One region of the Vreelandella sp. 162(4c) genome, then DNA from elsewhere that is predicted to be linked to it. Evidence: predicted binding sites of a transcription regulator. Region 1 holds the regulator's gene; the other holds the start of a gene.
What was found. Region 1 encodes FliA, which starts transcription of late flagellar genes. Its sites were predicted from a motif close to CTAAAGTTNNNNNNNNNNCNGCCGATA; they were not measured.
Positions count from the first base shown of each region.

Region 2: the regulator FliA is predicted to act here: its motif matches at 2,047-2,073, upstream of AC4EYZ_RS16630 (flagellin N-terminal helical domain-containing protein).

Region 1 covers NZ_CM176981.1:2,404,033-2,408,452, forward strand. Annotated here, with positions in the region: gene AC4EYZ_RS10985 (GAF domain-containing protein) at 1-732, opposite strand, end outside; gene AC4EYZ_RS10990 (OmpA/MotB family protein) at 756-1,430, opposite strand; gene AC4EYZ_RS10995 (motility protein A) at 1,436-2,257, opposite strand; gene AC4EYZ_RS11000 (RNA polymerase sigma factor FliA) at 2,298-2,999, opposite strand; gene AC4EYZ_RS11005 (flagellar protein FlhE) at 3,026-3,457, opposite strand; gene AC4EYZ_RS11010 (C15 family peptidase) at 3,483-4,055, opposite strand; gene flhF (flagellar biosynthesis GTPase FlhF) at 4,052-4,420, opposite strand, start outside.
Region 2 covers NZ_CM176981.1:3,623,556-3,627,975, reverse strand. Annotated here, with positions in the region: gene AC4EYZ_RS16635 (hypothetical protein) at 1-363, opposite strand, end outside; gene AC4EYZ_RS16630 (flagellin N-terminal helical domain-containing protein) at 560-2,011, opposite strand; gene AC4EYZ_RS16625 (hypothetical protein) at 2,554-2,811, shown strand; gene AC4EYZ_RS16620 (DegT/DnrJ/EryC1/StrS family aminotransferase) at 2,853-3,947, shown strand; gene AC4EYZ_RS16615 (WbqC family protein) at 3,944-4,420, shown strand, end outside.

The DNA of each region.
Region 1 (4,420 bases):
GGCCAAACTGAATGACCCACGCACCCCCAGGCGATTTAAATATCGCTGCCGCTCAGGGGCAGGGGCGCGTAAAAAGCTGCCGCTAAGGCTCACTCCCGAGTAGGCGGGAGTCAGCGTTTCAGGCGGCGCATCGACGTCTTCAATTAACCGAACGGGGTAATGTTGGTAACTTTTGCGTAAGGCGACAGGGAAGTCGCTTGAGGGGAAGCGCTGACCCAACAGCGAGGGCAGCTGGTTGCCCAGCGCTTCGGCAACCATTAAACCATGCCAATCACTGTCGAAATGGCACACGGTGACGCGATCATGGCCGGTGAGCTGTTGAATAGCGTTAACCAAGCAGTCGAGCAGCTCTTCCTGGTGGGTTGCGTCGGCTAAATGCATCAGCCGCTCATTGACTGTGCCAAGCAGGCGGCGCTTACCTTGGGGGTTGAGTGGCTCAATCTCGACGATGACCTTCCCACCTGCTCGGTAAGCATAGAGCTGAAAACGCATGTTGCTATGCTTGGAACGAATAAACACCAGCGGGCCGGAGAGTTTCTGCTGCCCCTGCAACTCGCGGCGCACCCGCTGGCTTAGCCGTTTTCCTAACACATAGGCAAGAGTGTGCGGCCCATTTTCAGGGCGCTCAATACCGGTCAAGCGGGTTAAGTTGGTGCTACTGGCTTGAATGCGGCGACAATCGGCATCTAAAACCAGCAGAGCTCCAAACGACTGCAACCGCGGGTGGTACATGGACACAAACGTGGCCTCGCAATCTATTCACCCTCGACCTGCTGCCTTAGCAACAACTCTACGCGACGGTTGGCAGCTCGGCCCTCCGCCGTTGCGTTCGGTTCCATGGGTTGGGTGTCGGCATAACCGACGGCCCGCATACGAGAGATATTGAATCCTTGGCGCTCTAAATGCCTCACCACAGCGATAGCCCGCGCTGATGAAAGCTCCCAATTAGAGGGGAAGCGGGCCGTTGAAATAGGCACGCTGTCGGTGTGGCCTTCTACCGAAATCTGACCGTCAAAACGGGTCAGCACATCGATAAGGCTTTCTACCACCTCTTGCCCACGGGAAGTCAGTACAGCTTGACCGCTGGGAAATAAAAGGCTGGTATCAATACGTAACGTGACCCCTTCACTCCCTTGCGAAACACTGACACCGGGGATGTCGAGCCCATCAAACTGCGGCTGAACCCCTGAATGGCGGGGCTGAATACCAGTGGCTAGAGACGCCAGCGGCAATGATGATACAGCGCTAGCCGAGCGCATGAAAGCAGTATCAGCCGCCTCACCGCCTCCCGGCGGTGTCAGTGAAAGCAGCAGCACAAAGAGCGTGATTAGCAGCGTCAGCACATCCAAATAGCTGGTTAGCCAACCCTCGTCACCATCGCCTGGCGACGGCGTCATTTCCAGTGCGTGGCGCGTATCACGGTCAAGCATCTGGCCTACCCCTTCGCCGCCGCACTAACCGACGAATCAGGCCTTGGTTTGACGCTGTTATCACGGATCTCATCGTGATAGTTAGCTACAAACGAGTTGAGGGTCTCTTCAATAAACGACGGCAGGCGGCGCTTGGTAATCAGCGAAATACCTTCCAGCACCATGTTCATGGTAATCAGCCGCTCTTCGGTGCGGCGCTCGAGTTTCACCGCAATCGGCTTAAACACCAAGTTGGCGAGTAAAATGCCGTAGAAGGTGGTGAGCAGGGCCACCGCCATGCGCGGGCCGATCACCTGCAGGTCGCCTGCGTCCATGACTTCCAGCATATTGACCAGCCCCACCAGGGTGCCGATCATGCCAAATGCGGGTGCGTAGGTGGCCATGGTACGGAATATTTGTGCCTCGGCATGCTCACGCGCTTTAAGACGGGCAATGCGCCAACGCAGCATGTCAAAAATTTCATCCTCTTTGGTGTTGGCAATGACCAGTTGGATCCCGGTACGCAAAAACGGGTTTCGGGTATGCTCCAACTCGCGCTCGACCGCACGTACATCGCCCTTAAACCAGAGTCGCGACATATCCACCAATTCGCGGATATCGTCACGCATATAGGTATTTTCGCGCCGGAATACCAAGCCCACCAACCGTACGACGCGGAGCACCTCTTTCAGCGGATAGCTGATAAAGGTTGCCGCTAGGGTACCGGTCACCACAATGGCCAAACCCGGCAAATTGATAAAACTTTCAGGGGACTCTGCGGTGAAAAACAGCACGCTCACCAACAGTAGTATGCTGGCAAATATGCCTATCAGCGTCGAAGGGTTCATCCACGGCTCCTTGCCGGTCACAAGTGAGTAAAAAGAGGTGTTATGCCGAGTCGTGTAAACGCGCGCGTAAGCGGCTGACGGCTTGGCTGTGCAGTTGTGAAACGCGTGACTCCGTGACGCCCAACACAGCCCCTACTTCCTTAAGGTTGAGTTCTTCTTGGTAGTACAGCGCCATTAGCAGCTTTTCACGCTCTGGCAGCGCTTCAATTGCCTCAATCAACGTTTGTCGTTGCTGGCCGTCTAGCAACTGCTCGAACGGTGAATTAGCCAATTCATTATTGCTAGGCTCGCCACCGTCGGCCACCAGCTCTTCAAACGGCAACAGTTGACCACTGTTGGTGTCGTTGAGGAGCTGCTGATACTCACTCAACGGCATTTCAAGGTGTTGGGCGATTTCGTTCTCTTCTGGTGCCCGTCCGAGCTGTTGCTCTAATTGACGAACGGCACTGTCAACCGCTCGCGCTGAGCGGCGCACGCTGCGGGGCAACCAGTCGCGGGTACGTAATTCATCCATCATTGCACCGCGAATACGCTGACTGGCAAACGTCGCGAACGTTGCCCCCTGGGTGGCATCGAAGCGCCCCAGCGCTTCCAGCAGCCCTACCATCCCGGCTTGAATAAGGTCGTCGAGCTCAATACTGGCTGGCAAACGGACCTGAAGCGTCAAGGCCTGACGTCGTACCAGTGGCATGTATTGCGTCAACAGCTCACTCTGTTTGATCCTGCCTTGTGCTGTGTACATCCTCTCGCCTCGCGTCTATCCAGCCTTCACTGATAGTTCACAATCATTTGCAGCCCCTGGACACGAACAGGCCGCTGCCCCGGACGTAAAGCGAAGCGAAAATGCAACGGCGCATCCGCGGCAAACCCCGCCAGGGCAGTGGTAGTCCCCCGCATGCCAGCTAACGCAACGCACTGCTCAGGATGGCACAGCCAAGCGTTTAATAACGCACCAGGGGGATATTGAAACTGCCAATGAATACGCCCGAGCTGTGCTGACTCCACATTGTTAGCAGCAGCAGGTGGGGTAGCGTTTTGGCTAGCGCTTGACCGATCACTCATCGCTACCATCAGACCTGGTATCTGGCTGCTCCAGCTACCGGGTGTCGCCTGGGCGTTTCCCGTTACCCCTGCTAGTAGACACCCTGTCAGCAGTACTGGGCTCAGTAGCAGTCTCCCTCTTAATAGCCAGCTTAGCATGCTTGGTCTCCTCGGCAGAGTGCGCTCATCGTGCAAGTACCAACAGCTCCATATTTAAGTAGTAATCAGCTGCCTCACGCAAGTTATTGAGCAACCCTTGACGCGGCAAGTGCGGCTCGTGGAGCGCCAGCAAACGGCGCGGCCCGCCACGCTCATGTAGTTGACGCAAGGTACGGAACATGGAAGCAAAGGTATCGGCATCGCTACTGATCCACAGTGCCCAACGGCTGTATTGATCGCAAAGTTGGGCTAGGTCGGCCGTTTCGGCCATGACGATATGAATATCCCAATCCTCAGGATCACCGGCCCAGCTTCGACCTAACGTCGACCACTGCCCTAATCGTGCTTTAACCTTGTTCACCTGGGCTGCACCACTACCCGGTAGTCCGACCACAATAAGCGGAATTTTGGGCCGGTGCGCTACCACCGTTGCTGGCTCTTCCACCGCTGCAGTTGTCGGCTTTAACAGAGAGCTAGGCTGTTCAGATTCCGGCACGTGTTCTGCCGCCGCAACATCAACTGTACCCTCAGCTTGCTGCTGTTGGCGCTGCAGGTTTGCCCACTTGCGTAGACCCGATGCTTGATCCTGTTCGCTCACGCCACGCCCTCTCGACTAACACTGCCCATTTGACGAATCGCATCTCGTGCCATAAAGGCGTAGACCAGTGCATCAAGCATGCCGGTATCGCGGCGGCGACGGCTGTTGCCTAATAGGTTGAGCAGATCGCCACGCAGCGTCTGCGCCTCCTCATCATCAGCAACATCGAGATGCCCGGCGACCGATGCCACACCGCTGGCCATCAATAGGCGAACTTCAGCATTTAGATCCCCGCTATCGGCCTCTTTTAACTGCTGCCACGCGCGACGCGTCAAGGCGGCCAAGCCTTCGCTTTGCAGCTGGGTTAACAGCAGTGAGAGCACCTCTGCTCCTAGCCGAGCGGGGGTAAGCCAGTAGCGGCGCGC
Region 2 (4,420 bases), 1.2 Mb from region 1:
CTTTTGCAGGCTCGAGAACAGCTTTTTGTTGAGTGCGATATCCGGTTGATCAAACATCACAAACAGTACATGAGTGCTCTCTTCTGCCTCTACAGGTGCCACCTCCTCTACGCTATCTTCATTCTCGGGTAACGTAGAGGAGGTATTCACCTGTTTAGCAACAGCAGGGGGATGAGCGGCCAGTTCATTGTTCTCATCGGCTGACACTGACTGCCCGAGCCTTAGCCACTCTCCACCTCGCCACATTCCCCCTTCCAGCACGCCTCTACCGCTCAGTAGGAAATACATGCAAACGATAAGGCTGTTAAAACTCAACCAACCTGCAGCAATCGCTAAGGTTACCGCCAGTTTATGCGGATCCATGGGGTGTTTTCCTGACCAGTTAGGAACGTACAGTTTGAGCACCCTCAGGCTGACGAGTACCGAAGATAACTACTCATTATCGAGCAAACGCCAGGAAGATCAATTTTGCAGGCTAAGTAATTAGTGGCAGAGGTTTTAGAAGAAGCAAGCCCGTATGTCAGGACTTGCACAATTAACACACCAATCGGTTAGTTAATTAATCCAGCAGAGAAAGCACGCTTTGGGGATTCTGGTTGGCCTGGGCTAGCATCGAAGTACCAGCTTGCTGCAAAATCTGTGCGCGCATCATATTAGATGTCTCTACGGCATAATCCGCATCCTCGATTCGCGACTTAGCAGTTCCCAAGCTCACTTGCTCCTGGCTCAAGGTGCCAATGGCAGATTCAAAGCGGTTGTTGAGCGCCCCATACTGACCTCTATACTCATCAACCTGTCCCATTGCCTGCTCAAGCTTCTGTATTGCTTCTAAGGCCTTCTCTATTGGATCCAGCGCCACTCCTTCAAGCCCCAGTGATTGTGTATCAGAAGGCGTAGGAGTGATCGTGATGGAATCCATTTTCTGACCAACCCCCGCACTGACCACGATGTTAGTAGGAGTGCTAACGGGGGTTGATACTGGCTCGGGGTCGTCATACTCAATTGGCATTTCATCCCAGGTAGCTCTGGCATTAAATGAACCTTGGCCTACCACGAAAACAATCAGGTTTTCGGTGACTTTATCGAAAGTTACTCGCTCCAGCATATTTTCTGACAGGTTGCCGTTGTTAAACTCGGTACCGTCATCATCAGCCGATGCCTCATCAAGCCGATCACCGTCGCCGCTATAAGTAATTTTCATGTCGTTATAATCAAGTTCAACAGGCGGCGAGTTTAGGTCATAGCTCCCCGCTGCATCTTGTAGCAGGCTAGCATCGTAACTGGCCCCAGGTTCAAATCCATTATCAGGCGTGAGTAGTGAAGCATTAAGATCCGTAGCGTCCCGGGACTGCCATACATGGTCAGGATGAGCCCCATCAATAGGCGTCCCTATCAGATGCTTCCCATCTTGCGTGAAGATCTGAATGTCATCATCTAAACCAAAAGAGTCGATCTCCAGCGTGACGTTAGTGGCCCCCTCAGGTATGTAAGCCAATGAAACTGTACCGGAGGTAAAACTCTCAAAACCAGGCCCAAGAAGCTCAGTAATATGAGGTGCCTCGCCGAGCTTAACCGGTAAGGGGCGCGGTTCAGCGGGAGCGAGTGGTGTCTTACCAAACGCCTCTGTACCGAAGGACAGTCGGTCGATCTCCTCTGAGAGCTGCTGATACTCGGCATTGACCGAGGAGCGATCAGCATCAGATAGGGTGCCGTTGGCGGATTGAATGGCCAGCTCACGCGCTCTTTGCAAAATATCGTTAATGCTATCAAGACCACCTTCAGCAGTTTGCATCAGCGAAATGCCATCGTTGATGCCTCGGGTTAAGGCTTTGCCCGCCTGAAGATTGGACTCCATGCGGTTAGTAATAGCCTGCCCTGCTGCATCGTCCTTCGCCCCGTTGATACGCAACCCCGACGACAGGCGCTCAATAGCGGTCTCCATGGAAGACTGCGAGCGCTTGAGCTGGTTCTGGCCACCCAAGGAGAGTTGATTTGTATTAATAAATGCCATTAAGGACATCCTTGTACACAATTGGTTGCAATAGGTAACGGCAGGAGCGGTAGGAACTTTAGGATTCTCTGGAGTAGATACCCAAATCCTGTGACCGTCCAGCGCTGAACTCAGCCAACCTAGGTTTATGAAGAATTTAACACAAAAGAGACACTCGATATCGAAGAGCTGGCGCCGCTAGCTCAGCCTTTGAAGTGAAGGCGCGATGCCCTACTTACTGGGGCATCCAACGTCAGCCACTCGGCTTCATTCTGCGTGCGAATGCTCAGCATAGGCCTTAACATAAGGCCTTTTCTCCTATTTGCCATCAAGCCCCTTATGGCAACATAGGCGATAACAACACCTGTTTTCACATGCCTATTTCATGAGATCACACGAACAAAATCATCAGAGCAGGCATACTTTGATAAGCTATGCCACCAGGATGCTCAGGAACCACGCTAGGCAAATGTCAAAGGTTAAGAAGCCAAGGAAATTGCCGATATACCAATACAACGGCATAGAACAGTGGCGTAGCATGATAGACATCATGCAAAAGATACCTGTCACGTGGCGATATTCATGTAGAAGTGTTGAGTCTTAATTTTTCTTGGCTGGATACAGGTACACACGAAAGCCTTTTAGAAGCAGCACAATTTGTAGAAACAATTGAGAAACGACAAGGTTACAAAGTCGCTTGTCTGGAAGAGATTGCATTTAATCAGGGTTGGTTAAGCCAAGGGAAGTTGATGAACCTGAGCGAACCTCTTGAGAAAAGTGGATACGGAGCTTATTTACAACAGCTGGCAAACGAAAAATAAATGACGCGTGTGGAACTGCTCAGTTCAATAAAAGGCACATTATGATCCCTGTAACCAAGCCCTACTTGCCTAGCCGTGAAAAGCTTGACCGCTACATAGACGGCATTTACGAACGTGCTTGGCTCACCAACAACGGTGAATTGGTACAGCAGCTAACAAAGCGACTGGAAGAATACCTTGGGGTAGAAAACCTATTGCTCGTCGCTAATGGCACACTAGCACTACAGATTGCTTATCGCGCACTGGGCATTACCGGCCATCGTGCGCCTACTGAGGCCATAACCACGCCTTTCACCTTTGTAGCCACTGCAAGCTCCCTGAGATGGGAAGGAGTGGATCCCGTATTTGCAGATATTGACCCAGACACCTGGTGCCTGGATCCAACAAACATTGAGCCAGCAATAACCTCGAAAACCCGTGCCATTATACCTGTACATGTATTTGGCAACGCCTGCGACGTAGAAGCCATTGATGGCATTGCAAGCAAACACAACCTAAAAGTGATCTACGACGCCTCTCACGCTTTCGCCGTAGGCTACAAAGGCGAAAGCCTGCTCAAACATGGCGACGCCTCTACGCTTAGCTTCCACGCCACCAAGCTATTTCACACCGGTGAAGGCGGCGCAATTATCTTTAAGAAAAAAGAAGACCTGGAACGGGCAAAGAAAATGATCAACTTCGGCATCACCGGCCAGGAGAGCATCGAAGAGCTGGGCATCAACGCCAAAATGAGCGAGCTAAATGCGGCAATGGGGCTTTGTGTGCTGGATGAAATGAAGGAAAACTTGAAGGCACGGGCACAAGTTTGGCATAGGTACGAGCAAACATTGCCGAAACCCCTGCAACTACAAGCCAAACACGATACTCTTATGTACAACTACGCCTACTTTCCTGTGGTGTTCGAAAGCGAAGACCAAGCCATGCACGTTGCCGCCATCCTCAAAGAAAACGGCGTACAGTCCCGACGGTACTTTTACCCGTCGCTAGAGTCAGTCGAGAGCTTGGGTATCCATGTAAAAAAGTCGATATCACAAGACATTGCCAGTAGCATATTGTGCTTACCGATTTTTGAAAGGCTAACCCAGCTAGAGCAATTACGTATTATTGAATTAATAAAGATGGAATTAAAATTATGAATCTGGCGATCATGCAGCCATATTTTTTTCCATACATCGGCTATTTTCAGCTAATGAATCATGTCGATGAGTGGATAATTTTTGATGATATACAGTTTATTGACAAAGGATGGGTAAATCGAAATCGAATTCTACATCCAAACATAGAAAAAGCTTGGCAGTATATTACTGTACCGTTGTCTAAGCGTGGCCAATTCCCTCACATCAATGAAATTAAAATATCGCCCAATCATCGATGGGTTGACAATATCCTGGGGAAATTAACAATCTACAAAAAGGCACCTCATTATAATGAAACATTAGATTTCTTATATGAATGCCTGTCTTATAAAGATGAAAAACTAAGCACAATGTTAGAACGAACACTAAATCAAACAGCAAAATATATTGGCATTCAAACGCCTATATCATCTCAATCAAAACAAAGCTGGGATCTGCCAGAAATAAGCCACCCTGGACAATGGGCACTCGAG